DNA from 2 places in the Nonomuraea sp. NPDC051941 genome. Region 2 is predicted to be linked to the other one. Evidence: riboswitches for the same ligand, from Rfam matches in the RefSeq annotation. Region 2 holds a riboswitch; the other holds the start of a gene.
The links. Region 2 has a riboswitch for glycine ahead of gcvP (aminomethyl-transferring glycine dehydrogenase). Riboswitches for the same ligand answer to the same signal wherever they lie in the genome.
Positions count from the first base shown of each region.

Region 1: another riboswitch for glycine. It lies ahead of gcvT (glycine cleavage system aminomethyltransferase GcvT); the one in region 2 lies ahead of gcvP (aminomethyl-transferring glycine dehydrogenase).

Region 1 covers NZ_JBIUCF010000014.1:170,322-177,453, forward strand. The annotation lists gene ACIHFD_RS24320 (glutamine synthetase family protein) at 1-1,077, shown strand, start outside; gene ACIHFD_RS24325 (aldehyde dehydrogenase family protein) at 1,087-2,430, shown strand; gene ACIHFD_RS24330 (3-oxoacyl-ACP reductase) at 2,433-3,197, shown strand; gene ACIHFD_RS24335 (gamma-glutamyl-gamma-aminobutyrate hydrolase family protein) at 3,232-3,921, shown strand; gene ACIHFD_RS24340 (hypothetical protein) at 3,936-4,766, opposite strand; glycine riboswitch at 4,861-4,958, shown strand; gene gcvT (glycine cleavage system aminomethyltransferase GcvT) at 5,091-6,176, shown strand; gene gcvH (glycine cleavage system protein GcvH) at 6,173-6,562, shown strand; gene ACIHFD_RS24355 (L-serine ammonia-lyase) at 6,617-7,132, shown strand, end outside.
Region 2 covers NZ_JBIUCF010000012.1:162,087-169,218, forward strand. The annotation lists gene ACIHFD_RS21660 (MerR family transcriptional regulator) at 1-612, shown strand, start outside; gene ACIHFD_RS21665 (bifunctional nuclease family protein) at 745-1,215, shown strand; gene ACIHFD_RS21670 (MerR family transcriptional regulator) at 1,363-1,983, shown strand; glycine riboswitch at 2,102-2,201, shown strand; gene gcvP (aminomethyl-transferring glycine dehydrogenase) at 2,370-5,195, shown strand; gene ACIHFD_RS21680 (hypothetical protein) at 5,336-5,926, shown strand; gene ACIHFD_RS21685 (tetratricopeptide repeat protein) at 5,976-6,773, shown strand; gene ACIHFD_RS21690 (hypothetical protein) at 6,920-7,132, opposite strand, start outside.

The DNA of each region.
Region 1 (7,132 bases), on a different contig from region 2:
AGGGTGCCGTGGCACGACGGGACCGCCATGCTGATGGCCGACCTCGCCTGGGAGGGCGGCGGCGACGTGACCGCCTCGCCCCGGCAGATCCTGCGCAGGCAGCTCGCCCGCCTCGCCGAGCGGGGGCTGGCCGCGTACGTCGGCACCGAGCTGGAGTTCATCGTCTACGAGGACAGCTACGAGGACGCCTGGAAGCGCGGCTACCGGGACATGTCACCGTCCAACCTCTACAACGTGGACTATTCGCTGCTCGGCACCGCCCGCATCGAGCCGCTGCTGCGGCGGATCCGCCAGAACATGGAAGGCTCCGGCCTGTACGTCGAGTCCGCCAAGGGCGAGTGCAACCTGGGCCAGCACGAGATCGCCTTCCGCTACGACGAGGCGCTCAGGACCTGCGACCACCACGTCATCTACAAGAACGGCGCGAAGGAGATCGCCGCCCAGGAGGGCAGGTCGATCACCTTCATGGCCAAGCCCAACCAGCGCGAGGGCAACTCCTGCCACATCCACATCTCGCTGCGCGGCGGCGACGGAGATCCGGTGATGGCGGGCGACGGGCCGTACGGGCTCTCCCCACTCGGCGCCCGCTTCATCGCCGGGCAGCTCGCCTGCCTGCGCGAGCTCACCCTCCTGTACGCCCCCAACATCAACTCCTACAAGCGCTACGTCCCCGGCAGCTTCGCGCCCACGGCCGTCAAGTGGGGTGTGGACAACCGCACCTGCTCGCTCCGGCTCGTCGGCCACGGCCCGTCGCTGCGCGTGGAGAACCGGGTGCCGGGCGGCGACGTCAACCCGTACCTCGCGGTGTCCGCGCTGATCGCGGCCGGGCTGCACGGCATCGACAACGAGCTGCCGCTGGAGAGCGCGTTCGAGGGCAACGCCTACGACTCCGGCGCCGAGAGCGTGCCCCACACGCTGCGGGACGCGCTGGCGCTGTTCGAGGGGTCGAAACTGGCCCGCGAGACGTTCGGCGAGGACGTGGTCGAGCACTACGCGAACAACGCGCGCGTGGAGCTGGCCGCGTTCGACGCGGCGGTGACGGATTGGGAGCTGTTCCGTGGTTTCGAGCGGATGTGAAAGAAGCACATGAAGATCGTTAATCCGGCGACGGAGGACGTCCTGGCCGACGTCGAACTGGCCGACGCCGCCGAGGTGGACCGGGCGGTGGAGCGTGCCAGGGCCGCGTACGCGACCTGGCGCGAGGTGTCGCCCGGGGACCGGGCGCGGCTGCTGCGCAGGTTCGCCGGCCTGGTGGACGAGCACGGCGAGGAGCTGGCGCGGCTGGAGCTGGCCAACTCCGGGCACCCGATCGGGAACGCCCGGTGGGAGGCCGGCAACGTCCGCGACGTGCTGCACTTCTACGCCGGCGCCCCCGAGCGCAACCACGGCAAGCAGATCCCGGTGCCGGGCGGCGTGGACATCACGTTCCAGGAGCCGCTGGGCGTCGTCGGCGTCATCGTGCCGTGGAACTTCCCCATGGTGATCATGACCTGGGGCGTGGCCCCGGCGCTCGCGGCCGGCAACACGGTGATCGTCAAGCCGGCCGAATGGACCCCGCTGACCGCGCTGAGGCTGGCGGAGCTGGCCCTCGCCGCGGGCCTCCCCGAGGGGGTGCTCCAGGTGCTGCCTGGGGCAGGGGAGGTCGCGGGGGCCCGGCTCGTCGAGCATCCCGGCGTGGCGAAGATCGTGTTCACCGGCTCGACCGAGGTGGGCAAGGAGATCGCCGCCAAGGCGGCCCGGCAGGTCAAGCGGGTCACGCTGGAGCTGGGCGGCAAGTCCGCCAACATCGTCTTCGCCGACGCGGACCTCGACAGGGCCGCGAGGACCGCGCCGTACGCGGTCTTCGACAACTCGGGCCAGGACTGCTGCGCCCGCTCCCGCCTCCTCGTCCAGGCCGAGGTGTACGACGAGTTCATGGAGCGCCTGACGGCGGCCGTGCGGGGCGTCACGGTCGGCGACCCGCTCGACGAGGGCACCGACATGGGCCCGCTGATCAGCGCCGAACACCTCGACCGGGTGCGCGGTTTCGTCCAGGGCACCCCCTACCTGCAGGGATCCTGCCCCGAGGGCAAGGGCTTCTGGTTCCCGCCGACCGTGCTGACGCCGGAGCTCACCGACCCGGCCTTCACCGAGGAGATCTTCGGTCCTGTCATGTCCGTGGTGCGCTTCGAGGACGAGGCGGAGGCCGTACGCATCGCGAACGACACCCCGTACGGCCTGAGCGGCTCCATCTGGACCCGCGACGTCGGGCGGGCGCTACGCGTGGCCAGGGCCGTCGAGTCGGGCGCGCTCTCGGTCAACTCGCACTCGTCGGTCCGCTACTGGACCCCCTTCGGCGGCTTCAAGCAGTCCGGTCTCGGCAGGGAGCTCGGCCCTGACGCCCTGGCGGCGTTCACCGAGACCAAGAACGTCTTCATCTCCTGGGAGTGAAAGTGCAGCGTTTGCAGGATCGGGTGGCCGTCATCACCGGCGCGGGCAGCGGCATCGGGCTGGCCACGGCACGCAGGTTCGCCGAGGAGGGCGCCAAGGTCGTCTGCGTGGACGTCGACGAGGAGGCCGGCGTCAAGGCCGCGAACGAGGTCGGCGGCCTCTTCGTCAAGGCCGACGTCACCGACGAGGACGACGTCGTCAGGATGTTCCGGACAGCCTTCGACACCTACGGCAGCGTGGACATCGCCTTCAACAACGCCGGCATCTCGCCGCCCGACGACGACTCGATCCTGGAGACCGGCATCGACGCCTGGCGCCGGGTCCAGGAGGTGAACCTGACCAGCGCCTACCTCTGCTGCAAGCACGCCATCCCGTACATGCGACGGCAGGGCAAGGGCTCGATCATCAACACCGCGTCGTTCGTGGCCGTCATGGGGTCGGCGACCTCGCAGATCTCGTACACGGCGTCCAAGGGCGGCGTGCTGGCGATGTCACGCGAGCTGGGCGTGCAGTTCGCCCGGGAGGGCATCAGGGTGAACGCGCTGTGCCCCGGGCCGGTGAACACGCCGCTGCTGCAGGAGCTGTTCGCCAAGGACCCGGAGCGGGCGCAGCGGCGGCTGGTGCACATCCCCGTCGGGCGCTTCGCCGAGGCCTCGGAGATCGCGGCGGCGGTGGCGTTCCTGGCCAGCGACGACGCGTCGTTCATCACCGGTAGTGAGTTCCTGGTGGACGGGGGCATCTCCGGCGCCTACGTCACGCCGCTCTAGCTCTGGTCCGGTCTGGTTTCTCGGGGGTCATATCGTGCAGCGTCCCGTCATCGGCATCACGTCGTACGTGGAGCCGGCGAAGTTCACGGTCTGGGACATGACCGTGGCGCTCCTGCCGTACATGTACGTGGAGCAGGTCGTACGCGCCGGCGGGCAGCCGATCGTGCTGCCGCCGGCCGGCGAACCCGCGCAGGTCGTCGGCCGCCTGGACGGCCTGATCCTGGCCGGTGGCGGGGACGTCGACCCGGCCCGGTACGGGCAGGAGCCTGGAGATCAAACCGGCTATATCCGCAAATTTCGGGATGAGGCGGAGTTTGGGCTGATCGCGGCGGCCCTCGACGCCGGCCTGCCGTACCTCGGCATCTGCCGTGGCCTCCAGGTGCTCAACGTCGCCCTCGGAGGCAGCCTCCACCAGCACCTCCCCGAGGTCGTGGGGCACACCGGCCACTCCCCCGCCCCCGGCCGGTTCGGCCCGCTGCCCGTCACGCCCGTCCCCGGCAGCCGCCTGGCCAAGGCGCTGGGCACGGAGCCCGTGACCGTCCCCCACTACCACCACCAGGCCATCGACCGGCTCGCACCCGGCCTCACGGTCACCGCCACCGCCGGCGACGGCACGATCGAGGCGGTCGAGCTGAACTCGGCCCCCTTCGCCGTGGCCGTGCAGTGGCACCCCGAGGCGGCCGAGGACGGCGCCCTCTTCGAGGCACTCGTCGAGGCCTGCTGATCAGCCGGAGCGCCTCACGCCACCGGTTTGAGCACGCCGTCCAGCGCCACGGCTCCGGCGCCGTGCTTGGCCTCGATGCCGCGGCGCTGCTCGTCGGTGGCCACCCAGACCAGCACGTCCACCTGGTTGCGCAGCACGTTGGTCGAGGCCGAGACGAGAGCGCCGCCCAGCTCGGCCTCGACCTCCCGCTGGATCTCCCGCAACTCGCTCTCGCTGCGCGCCGCGCCGCTGACGCACAGCGCGCCGCCCCACACCTCGCGGATCCACGCCTCACGACCGGACAGGTCGCCGGTGAACTTCAGGTTGAGCACCAGCCGCAGCGGGTCGTTGGCCTCGGGTGACTCCGCGGGCTTGCCCTCCATGTAGCTCTGGTCGATCCAGGCGCCCGCGAACTCCTCGACCGCGCCGGCCCGCGACATCGCCTGTTCCATCGCCTGCTGCGTGGCCCTGGCGGGATCGACGGGCCGCCAGCCGCCCTCCGGCGCCGGGCACGGGCTGGTGAAGTCCACCTGACGAGCAGGGGCCGCCTTCGCGGACGGGCCGGGCGGCTCGGTGAGCGTCAGCCGGGCGCCGTCCCAGGTGCCTACGACGCGGTAGTCGCCCCACTTCACGCCGCCCTGCGACTCGTGATCCACCTTGTTCCAGTCCCAGCCGACGACGTCCGGACCGCCGCACTGCGGTGGCAGCGACTCCATGATCATCATGCACAGCTGCGGCCCGTGACCGCCGCCTTCGAGCACCGTCAGGCTGGCCTCGTACCGGGGTGGGGCCGCCGCCTCCGACGCGCCGCAGCCCGCCAGGGCCAGGGTGGTCAGCAGGCCGAGGGCCGCCGTTCGCCGATTCATACCCCTTCGACGTCGGCGACCCCCGGAGTGGTTCATGAGTCCTCAGAACGCGACAACAACCCCATCGCGGCACTAGGCTGACGGACATCACCGGCGAAACCGTGCGGGAGAGTGCCCTGACAGCCGGTCAGGGTCCCTGAAGGAGCAAGCCCTCCCCGCAAACCTCTCAAGGCAAAGGACCGCACGGCCTATGGTGACCTCTGGAAAGCAGGCCCGCGGGGCCTCGCCGAAGGTGAAAGTCCGGCAAAACTCGGGCGAAGCTCTCAGGCATCGATGACAGAGGGGGAGGATGCTGGCATCCAATCCTGTCCAGAGGTGCGACAAATGTCCCGACCAACACCGCTACGAGACGTTCACGAGAGCCTCGGCGCCACGCTCACCGACTTCGCCGGGTGGCTCATGCCGCTCCGGTACGGGAGCGAGTCCGCGGAGCACAACGCCGTTCGCCAGGCGGCCGGGCTGTTCGACCTCTCCCACATGGGCGAAATCTTCCTGACCGGGCCGCAGGCCGGGCAGGCGCTCGACTACGCGCTGGTCGGCCACCTGTCGGCGCTGGCGACCGGGCGGGCCAGATACACGATGATCGTCAACGAGCGGGGCGGGGTGCTCGACGACCTCATCGTCTACCGGCTCGACGACGACGAGTTCATGGTCGTGGCAAACGCCTCGAACTACGAAAAAGTGGCAAAAGAGCTGATTGAGCGGTCGAAGGCGTATGACGTGCTGGTCGAGGACCGGTCGGACCAGTACGCGCTGATCGCCGTACAGGGGCCCCGGTCCCAGGAGATCCTCGCCACGCTCACCGACGCCGACCTCGACGGGCTCAAGTACTACGCGGGCCTGCCCGACCTGGTCGACGGGCGGCAGGCGCTGATCGCCCGCACCGGCTACACCGGCGAGGACGGGTTCGAGCTGTTCGTCGCCAACCAGGACGCGGTTCCGCTCTGGCACGCGCTCATGGCGGCGGGCGAGCCGCACGGCCTCAAGCCCGCCGGCCTGTCCAGCCGCGACACCCTCAGGCTCGAAGCCGGCATGCCGCTCTACGGCAACGAACTGAGCGTCGAACTGACCCCGTTCGACGCGGGGCTGGGCAGAGTGGTGAAATTCGACAAGCCGGGCGACTTCGTCGGCCGGTCGGCGCTCGAGGCGATCAAGGACGACCCGCCCCGGCGCCGGCTCGTCGGCCTGGTCGCGCGGGGACGCCGGGTGCCGCGCCACGGCTACCCGGTCACCAAAGACGGCGCCGTCGTCGGCGAGGTCACCAGCGGTGCGCCCTCCCAGAGCCTGGGCAGGCCCATCGCGATGGCCTACGTGGACACCGAGGCCGAGTCAGGCCTGGCCGTGGACATCCGGGGCAGCCATGAACCTATGGACCTGGTAGAGCTGCCCTTCTACAGGAGGAACAAGTGAGCAACATCCCTGACGACCTGAGCTACACCAAGGAGCACGAGTGGGTGGCCGGCCTCGACGACGGCCTCACCGTGACCATCGGCGTCACGGCCTTCGCCGCCGAATCTCTTGGTGACGTCGTCTTTGTGCAGCTCCCCGACGTCGGCTCGACCGTCGAGCCGGGCGACTCCATCGGCGAGGTGGAGTCGACCAAGTCGGTGAACGAGATCTACACCCCCGTCGGGGGTGAGATCGTCGAGGTGAACCAGGCCGTGGTCGACGACCCGAGCCTGGTCAACAGTGACCCGTACGGCGACGGTTGGATGTTCCGGGTGCGCGTCGAGGGCGACGCCGAGGACGTGCTCTCCGCCGAGGAGTACAAGGCACTCACCTCAGGCGATTCCTGACCTTTTGCCGGGGCCCTGCGACGGGCCCCGGCACCAGCATGAAAGGCGCCATCAATGGCGATCAGCGTCTTCGACCTCTTCAAGATCGGCATCGGCCCGTCGAGCTCCCACACGGGAGGCCCGATGGCGGCCGCGCACAAGTTCGCCCGCGGGCTGCACGACGACGGCCTGCTCTCCCGGGTCGCGCGGGTCGAGGCCATCCTGTACGGCTCGCTCGGCCTGACCGGCAAGGGCCACGGCAGCGACAAGGCGGTCCTGCTCGGCCTGTCCGGCGAGAAGCCCGAGCTCGTCGACGTCGACTCCATCGACGGCCGCCTGGCCGAGATGCGCGAGTCGGGCACGGTCAAGCTGTACGGGACGCACGAGATCCGCTTCGTCGTGGGCGAGCACCTCGTCTTCGAGCGCAAGATCTCGCTGCCCGAGCACCCGAACGGCATGCGCTTCACCGCGTACGACGCCGACGGCGGGCAGCTGAGGGAGAAGGTCTACTTCTCGGTGGGTGGCGGCTTCGTCGTCGACGAGAAGGCCACGGGCGCCGACCGCATCAAGCCGGACGACACCGTCCTGCCC
Region 2 (7,132 bases):
GTGCTCGCGCTCCTGCAGGGCGAGTTCCCCGATGTGACGATCTCCAAGATCCGCTTCCTGGAGGGTGAGGGGCTGATCGAGCCGGAGCGCAGCCCGTCCGGCTACCGCAAGTTCACTCACCTGCACGTGGAGCAGCTGCGCTTCATCCTGCGCGAGCAACGCGACCATTACCTGCCGCTGCGGGTGATCAAGGACAGGATGGCCGAGAGCTTCGGCCGTCCGCGCGCCGTACAGGAGAAGACGGAGGTCCGGCTCAGCCGGGCCGAGCTGCTCGAGGCGGCGGAGATCGACGACGAGACGCTCACCGAGCTCGAGGACTACGGCCTGCTCGCCCCGGTGGCCAGGCGCTATGACGAAGAGGCGCTCAACGTGGCCCGCAGCATCGGCGCGCTGGCCCGTTTTGGCCTGCGCGCCCGCCACCTGCGGGCGGTCAAGGCCGCGGCCGAGCGCGAGTGCGGGCTCGTCGAGCAGGCGGTCGCGCCCATACTCAAACGGCGGGCCCCCGGCGCCATCGGGGAGGCCGACGAGGTCGCCAGGGAGCTTTCCACACTCCTGCTCGACCTGCACGCATCCCTTGTGCGGTCGGGGATCCGGTCCGTACTGGGGCGTTGAGACCCTGGCGAGCTGGGAGGCGGAGGCGCATTCCATGCCCGCCGGGTGTTACGTTGAATTGCAGTAGCCAGTCAGCAGTAGCGACCCGCAAACAGCTGTGCCGGGTGACCGGTCAGGAATACGGAGCAGCCCGTGTTGCAGATGGAGGTCGTGGGCGTTCGAGTCGAAATGCCCACAAATCAGCCGATCGTCTTGCTCAAGGAGGCACACGGGGAGCGGTTCCTTCCTATATGGATTGGCATGACCGAGGCGACGGCCATCGCGCTGGCCCAAGCGGAGGAGCCACCGCCGCGTCCGCTCACCCACGACCTCTTCCGAGACGTGCTGAGCGCTCTGGGCGTCGGCCTGCGAGCGGTCAACATCGTCGCCTTGCGCGACGGCATCTTCTTCGCCGATCTGGTCTTCTCCAACGGCGTGGAGGTGAGCGCGCGGCCGTCCGACTCGATCGCGCTCGCCCTGCGCACCGGAGCGCGCATCTTCGCCAGCGAGGAGGTCGTCCAGGAGGCCGGGGTGATCATCCCGGACGACCAGGAAGACGAGGTGGAGAAGTTCAGAGAGTTCCTTGACACGATCACTCCCGAAGACTTCGGCAGGGCGGGGTAGGTATTTCGGTGCATTTACGCTTCACGACGCGCCGAGCCGGATCGTTGACTGAGCATGGTCACGGTCCTACGGTGCAAGTGAAACCCGTGGTCGCCCTTTACGAACCCCCAGATCAGGCCGCGGGATGAGAGAAAGCCGGAGGTCCGCGTGGCGGTCAGCAGCGGCGAGGGAAAGACGGCCGGCCAGGAAGATCCGGTTCGGCGCGAGAGCGCGCGGCAGCGTGCCGGAGAGCAGGGCCTGCTCTTCGACGAACAGCCGGCGTCGCTGCCGGCGGACATCGGATACCGCGGGCCGACGGCCTGCGCGGCGGCCGGCATCACCTACAGGCAGCTCGACTACTGGGCGCGCACGGGCCTCGTGGAGCCCACGATAAGAGCCGCGCAGGGCTCGGGCTCCCAGCGGCTCTACAGCTTCCGGGACATCCTGGTGCTCAAGGTCGTCAAGCGGCTCCTCGACACCGGGGTGTCGCTGCAGCAGATCCGTACGGCCGTCCAGCATCTGCGTGACCGCGGGGTCGCCGACCTCGCGCAGATCACGCTCATGAGCGACGGCGTCAGCGTCTACGAGTGCACCTCGGCCGACGAGGTGATAGACCTGCTCCAAGGCGGTCAGGGCGTGTTCGGCATCGCGCTCGGCCGGGTCTGGCGAGAGGTCGAGGGCTCCCTCGCGGAGCTGCCGGGGGAACGAGCGGCGGTCGAGGACAGCGTCCCGGCCGACCACCCCGCTGACGAGCTCGCCCGCCGTCGCCGCGCGCGGCGCCTCAGCTAGCACACCCCCTTCTGCCGTGGGCCGCCGGACGCGGCCCACCGGGCAATCCGCACATAACGCATCGACGGGGAAATTCATGCGTAACGCGGAGGGTTGTAATCTAGGACAGCAAGGCTGATGACCCCGTGCGGGAGAGTCCCTGGGACCCGCGGGTCTCAGGGCGCCGAAGGAGCAACCCTCCCCGGAATCTCTCAGGCACCCTGTACCGCTCGGGTGAGGCAACTCTGGAAAGCAGGCGCGCCCGCCAGGCGCGCCTCACCGACGGTGCAAGCCCCATTCCCGGGGTGAAGCTCTCAGGTCGCGGCGTCGCCGCGCTGACAGAGGGGGAGATCCGGCACTCGCCCGCGCCACGGCGCCGGTCTCCATAGCCTCGGGAGGCACTGTCCATGACCGACCTGTCAGCTCCGCCGTTCTCGTCCAGGCACATCGGCCCATCCGCGACCGAGCAGCAGCGCATGCTCGAGTCCGTGGGCTTCGAGTCCGTGGCGGATCTGGTGGCCGTGGCCGTCCCCGAGGCCATCAGGGCCAAGGACCGGCTCCAGCTGCCCGCCGCCGTCGGCGAGGCCGAGGCCATCGCCGAGCTGCGCGCCCTGGCCGGCCGCAACCGCGTGCTCACCTCCATGATCGGCCTGGGCTACCACGACACGATCACCCCCGCCGTCATCCGGCGCAACCTGCTGGAGAACCCGGGCTGGTACACCGCCTACACCCCGTACCAGCCGGAGATCTCGCAGGGCCGCCTCGAGGCGCTGCTGAACTTCCAGACCGTCGTCTCCGACCTGACGGGCCTGCCCGTCGCGGGCGCCTCCCTCCTCGACGAGGCCACGGCCGCCGCCGAGGCGATGACCCTGGCCCGCCGCTCGGGCAAGTCCAAGAGCAGCGTGTTCGTGGTGGACGCCGACGCGCTGCCGCAGACCAAGGCCGTGCTCGCCACCAGGGCCGAGCCCCTGGGCATCACGCTGGTGGAGCACTCCCTCGAGGGCGGGCTGCCCGAGTGTTTCGGCGTGCTCGTCCAGTACCCGGGCGCGTCCGGGCGGCTGCGCGACTTCCGCGCCGTGGCCGCCGCCGCGCACGAGGCGGGCGCGCTCGTCGTGGCCGCCGCCGACCTGCTGGCCCTCACCCTCGTGGCCGCGCCCGGCGAGCTGGGCGCCGACATCGCGATCGGCTCCTCGCAGCGGTTCGGGGTGCCGTTCGGGTTCGGCGGGCCGCACGCGGCCTACATGTCCGTACGCGAGGGCCTGCAGCGCCAGCTCCCCGGCCGCCTGGTGGGCGTGTCGGTGGACGCCGACGGCGACCCCGCGTACCGGCTGGCCCTGCAGACCCGCGAGCAGCACATCCGCCGCGAGAAGGCCACCAGCAACATCTGCACCGCGCAGGTCCTGCTCGCCGTCATCGCGAGCATGTACGCCGTCTACCACGGCCCCGAGGGGCTGCGCCGGATCGCCCACCGGGCGCACCGCCACGCCGTGGCCCTGGCCGATGGGCTGCGCCAGGCGGGCCTGGAGGTCGTGCACCGCGAGTTCTTCGACACCGTGCTCGTACGCGTGCCCGGCCGGGCCGCCGAGGTGGTCACCGCCGCCGTCGAGCAGGGCGTGAACCTCTGGCGGGTCGACGACGACCACGTGTCGATCTCCTGCGACGAGAAGACCGGCGCCGCCGAGGTCGCCAAGGTGTGGGCCGCCTTCGGCGTCGAGCGGGCCGACGTGGCCCTGGACGCGGACGCGCTGCCCGCCTCGCTGGCGCGCGAGTCCGGCTACCTCACCCACCCGGTCTTCCACAGCCACCGCTCCGAGACCGCCATGCTGCGCTACCTGCGCAAGCTGCAGGACAAGGACATCGCGCTCGACCGCTCCATGATCCCGCTCGGCTCCTGCACGATGAAGCTGAACGCGACCACCGAGATGGAGCCGATCACCTGGCCCGAGTTCGCCGCGATCCACCCGTACGCGCCGGACGACCAGGCCGAGGGCTACCGCGAGCTGATCGGCACGCTGGAGGGCTGGCTGGCCGAGGTGACCGGCTACGACCGCGTCTCCATCCAGCCGAACGCCGGCTCGCAGGGCGAGTTCGCCGGACTGCTGGCCATCCGCGCCTACCACCGAGCCAACGGGCACGGCGAGCGCGACGTCTGCCTCATCCCGTCCTCCGCCCACGGCACCAACGCCGCCAGCGCGATCATGGCGGGCATGCGGGTCGTGGTCGTGGCCTGCGACTCCGACGGCAACGTGGACCTGGCCGACCTCGACGCCAAGATCGACAAGCACCGGGACGCGCTGGCCGCGATCATGGTGACGTACCCCTCGACGCACGGCGTGTACGAGGAGACGATCACCGAGGTGTGCGCCAAGGTGCACGAGGCCGGGGGCCAGGTCTACGTGGACGGGGCCAACCTCAACGCGCTGGTCGGGCTGGCCAAGCCGGGCGAGTTCGGGGCCGACGTGTCCCACCTCAACCTGCACAAGACGTTCTGCATCCCGCACGGCGGCGGCGGGCCGGGCGTCGGCCCCGTCGCGGTCCGCGGCCACCTGGCGGCCTTCCTGCCCGGCCACCCGCTGTACGACGGCACGCCGGTGGGTCCCGTCTCGGCGGCCCCGTACGGCTCGGCGGGGATCCTGCCGATCTCGTGGGCGTACATCAGGATGATGGGCTCCGAGGGCCTCACGGCGGCCACCGAGCAGGCCATCCTGTCGGCCAACTACCTGGCCAGGCGGCTCGCCCCGCACTTCCCCGTGCTCTACACGGGGCGCGGCGGGCTGGTGGCCCACGAGTGCATCGTCGACCTGCGGCAGATCACCAAGGAGACCGGGGTCACCGTGGACGACGTCGCCAAGCGGCTCATCGACTACGGCTTCCACGCGCCGACCATGTCGTTCCCCGTGGCGGGGACGCTGATGATCGAGCCGACCGAGAGCGAGGACCTCGGGGAGCTCGACCGGTTCGTGGACGCGCTGATCGCGATCCGCGGCGAGATCGACAAGGTGGCGTCGGGGGCCTACGACCCGGCGGACAACCCGCTGCGGAACGCGCCCCACACGGCCGAGTCGGTCAGCGCCGACGAGTGGACCCACCCGTACACGCGTGGTGAGGCCGCCTATCCGCTGCCGTCGGTGCGGGACGGGAAGTACTGGGTGCCGGTGCGCCGGATCGACCAGGCCTACGGGGACCGGAACCTGGTCTGCTCCTGCCCGCCGCTGGAGGCTTACGAGGACTAGGAGCTCCCCGCGGGCTCTCCTGCCGGGCGGGCGTCCGTCGTCCGTCCGGTTGCCCTCGGCGTCGCATGCCCGCGTCGGGCGCCGGAAGCGGGCATCGCGGGAGTCGGGTTGGCGTGGGATCATCGGCTGGGAGGCCGGTGATGGGCGACGGCGTGGTGGGCGACCTGGTCAAGGGGCAGGTGTCCCTGTTATCCGGGCTGACCGTCTGCCTGGTGATCATGCCCGGGTGCTTCTCCTTCAACTGCGGGATGAGCGACTTCGGCGTCCACTGGCGCACGGTCGTCCCGTACGCCGTCGGGTTCCTCGGCGCGGCCCTCTACACCCGGAGAGCGCTGCGGGCCGCCGCGCCCGCCCTCCCCGCGCCGCGGTTCGTGGCGGTGGCCGGGGACTCGTTCGCGGTGCTGCTGGTCGGGATCCTGCTCACGCCTTACACCCTCGGGAGCGGCGTGCATTGGGTTCACAGGTCGTTCGGGGCGGCGTTGTTCCTGCACGAGCTGGTGCTGGCGGTGCGCATGGTGTCGTGGGCGTCCACCGGGGCGGCGCTGGTCGGCTTACAGGTGGCCGCCGGGGTGGCCTCCGGCGTGTCGGTCGTGCTGGCCGAAGGGCCGCTGGTGGTGGGGCAGGCGGTGTTCCAGCTCGCGTTCGGGCTGGTCATGATCAGGACCGTACGCCTGCTGCTGCGCAGGGGTCCGAAGCCGGTCAGTCCTTCCGCGTCAACTGAGCAGACATGATCGACAGAAATGGTTAGGCTCGGTGCGACCGTCGCCAGAAGGAGCTCTCTTGACGTCCTCAGAGCTGGAGACCCCGCCCCTCGACGCCGCCCGCCGCCTGGCCGAACGCGGTGATCTCGACGGCGCCGCCGCCATCCTCGCCGAGCTGGCCGCCGACCCCCACGGCCCGGACCGGGCCCAGGCCGCGGTGGGGCTCGCCGTGGTGCTTGAGGAGCGCGGCGACGTGGAGGCCGCCAGGGCCGCCGCCAGGACCGCGCTGGCCACCGGGCACCCCGAGTACGCCGCCCAGGCCGCCTGCCACCTGGCCCAGGGGTTCGAACGGGAGGGCCGCGCCGAGCAGGCCAGGGCCGCCTGGCAGGCCGTCCTGGGGGTCGGAACGGCCGCATATGTGCCGCTGGCCCACCTCGCGCTGGCCCGGCTCGCGACGGCCGTCGGCGACCTGGACGAGGCCGAGAAGGAGCTGCGGGCCGCCATGGAGGGCGGCGACCCGGGCGTCGGCGCGCGGGCGGCCCAGGAGCTGGCCGACCTGCTGCTGGAGCACGGGGAGCCGGCGGCGGCGGCAGACGTGCTCCTGGACGCGCTGGAATACGCACCGGCCGAGGAGGTGCCGGGGCTGCGGGTCCAGCTCGGGATCACGCATCTGGAGCTGGCCTGCGCGGAGTTCGCGGAGACCGTCGAGTACGGAGCGGACCCGCAGACCAGCGCCCTGGCCATCGAGCTCCTGGCCCGGACGCTGCCGCTGCGGGGGCGCGCCGACGACGCGGGGCGGGTGTGGTCGTACGGGCTGGAGCACGAGGACGAGACCCTCGCCGCCGAGGTCCGCCTCCGCTACCACCGCGACGCCTGACGCGCCGGCCGGCTGTGCCCGCCTGACGCACGCCCGACTGCTGAGCCCGTTCGGCGCCCCCGACCGGAGAGAGGCGTCCGGGCAGGGGAAAGGGCGGGGGCGCTCCCGTAGGCCTCCGCCGTGCTTCCGCCGGGTTTCCGCCGAGGTCAGTTGCGGCGCATGATGGCCGCGGCCGAGGCCACGTTGATGACCACGATCGCGATCCACGTGATCGTCAGTCCCACCAGCCCCGCGTTGCCGGCCGCGATGGCCGTCAAGGGGATGCCGATGCCCATCGAGCCCAGCGCGATCGGGATCATCGCCGCGCCCGGAGGGCTCTTCTGCCGGTGCGGCGTGGCGCCGTGGTGGTCCAGCTCGGA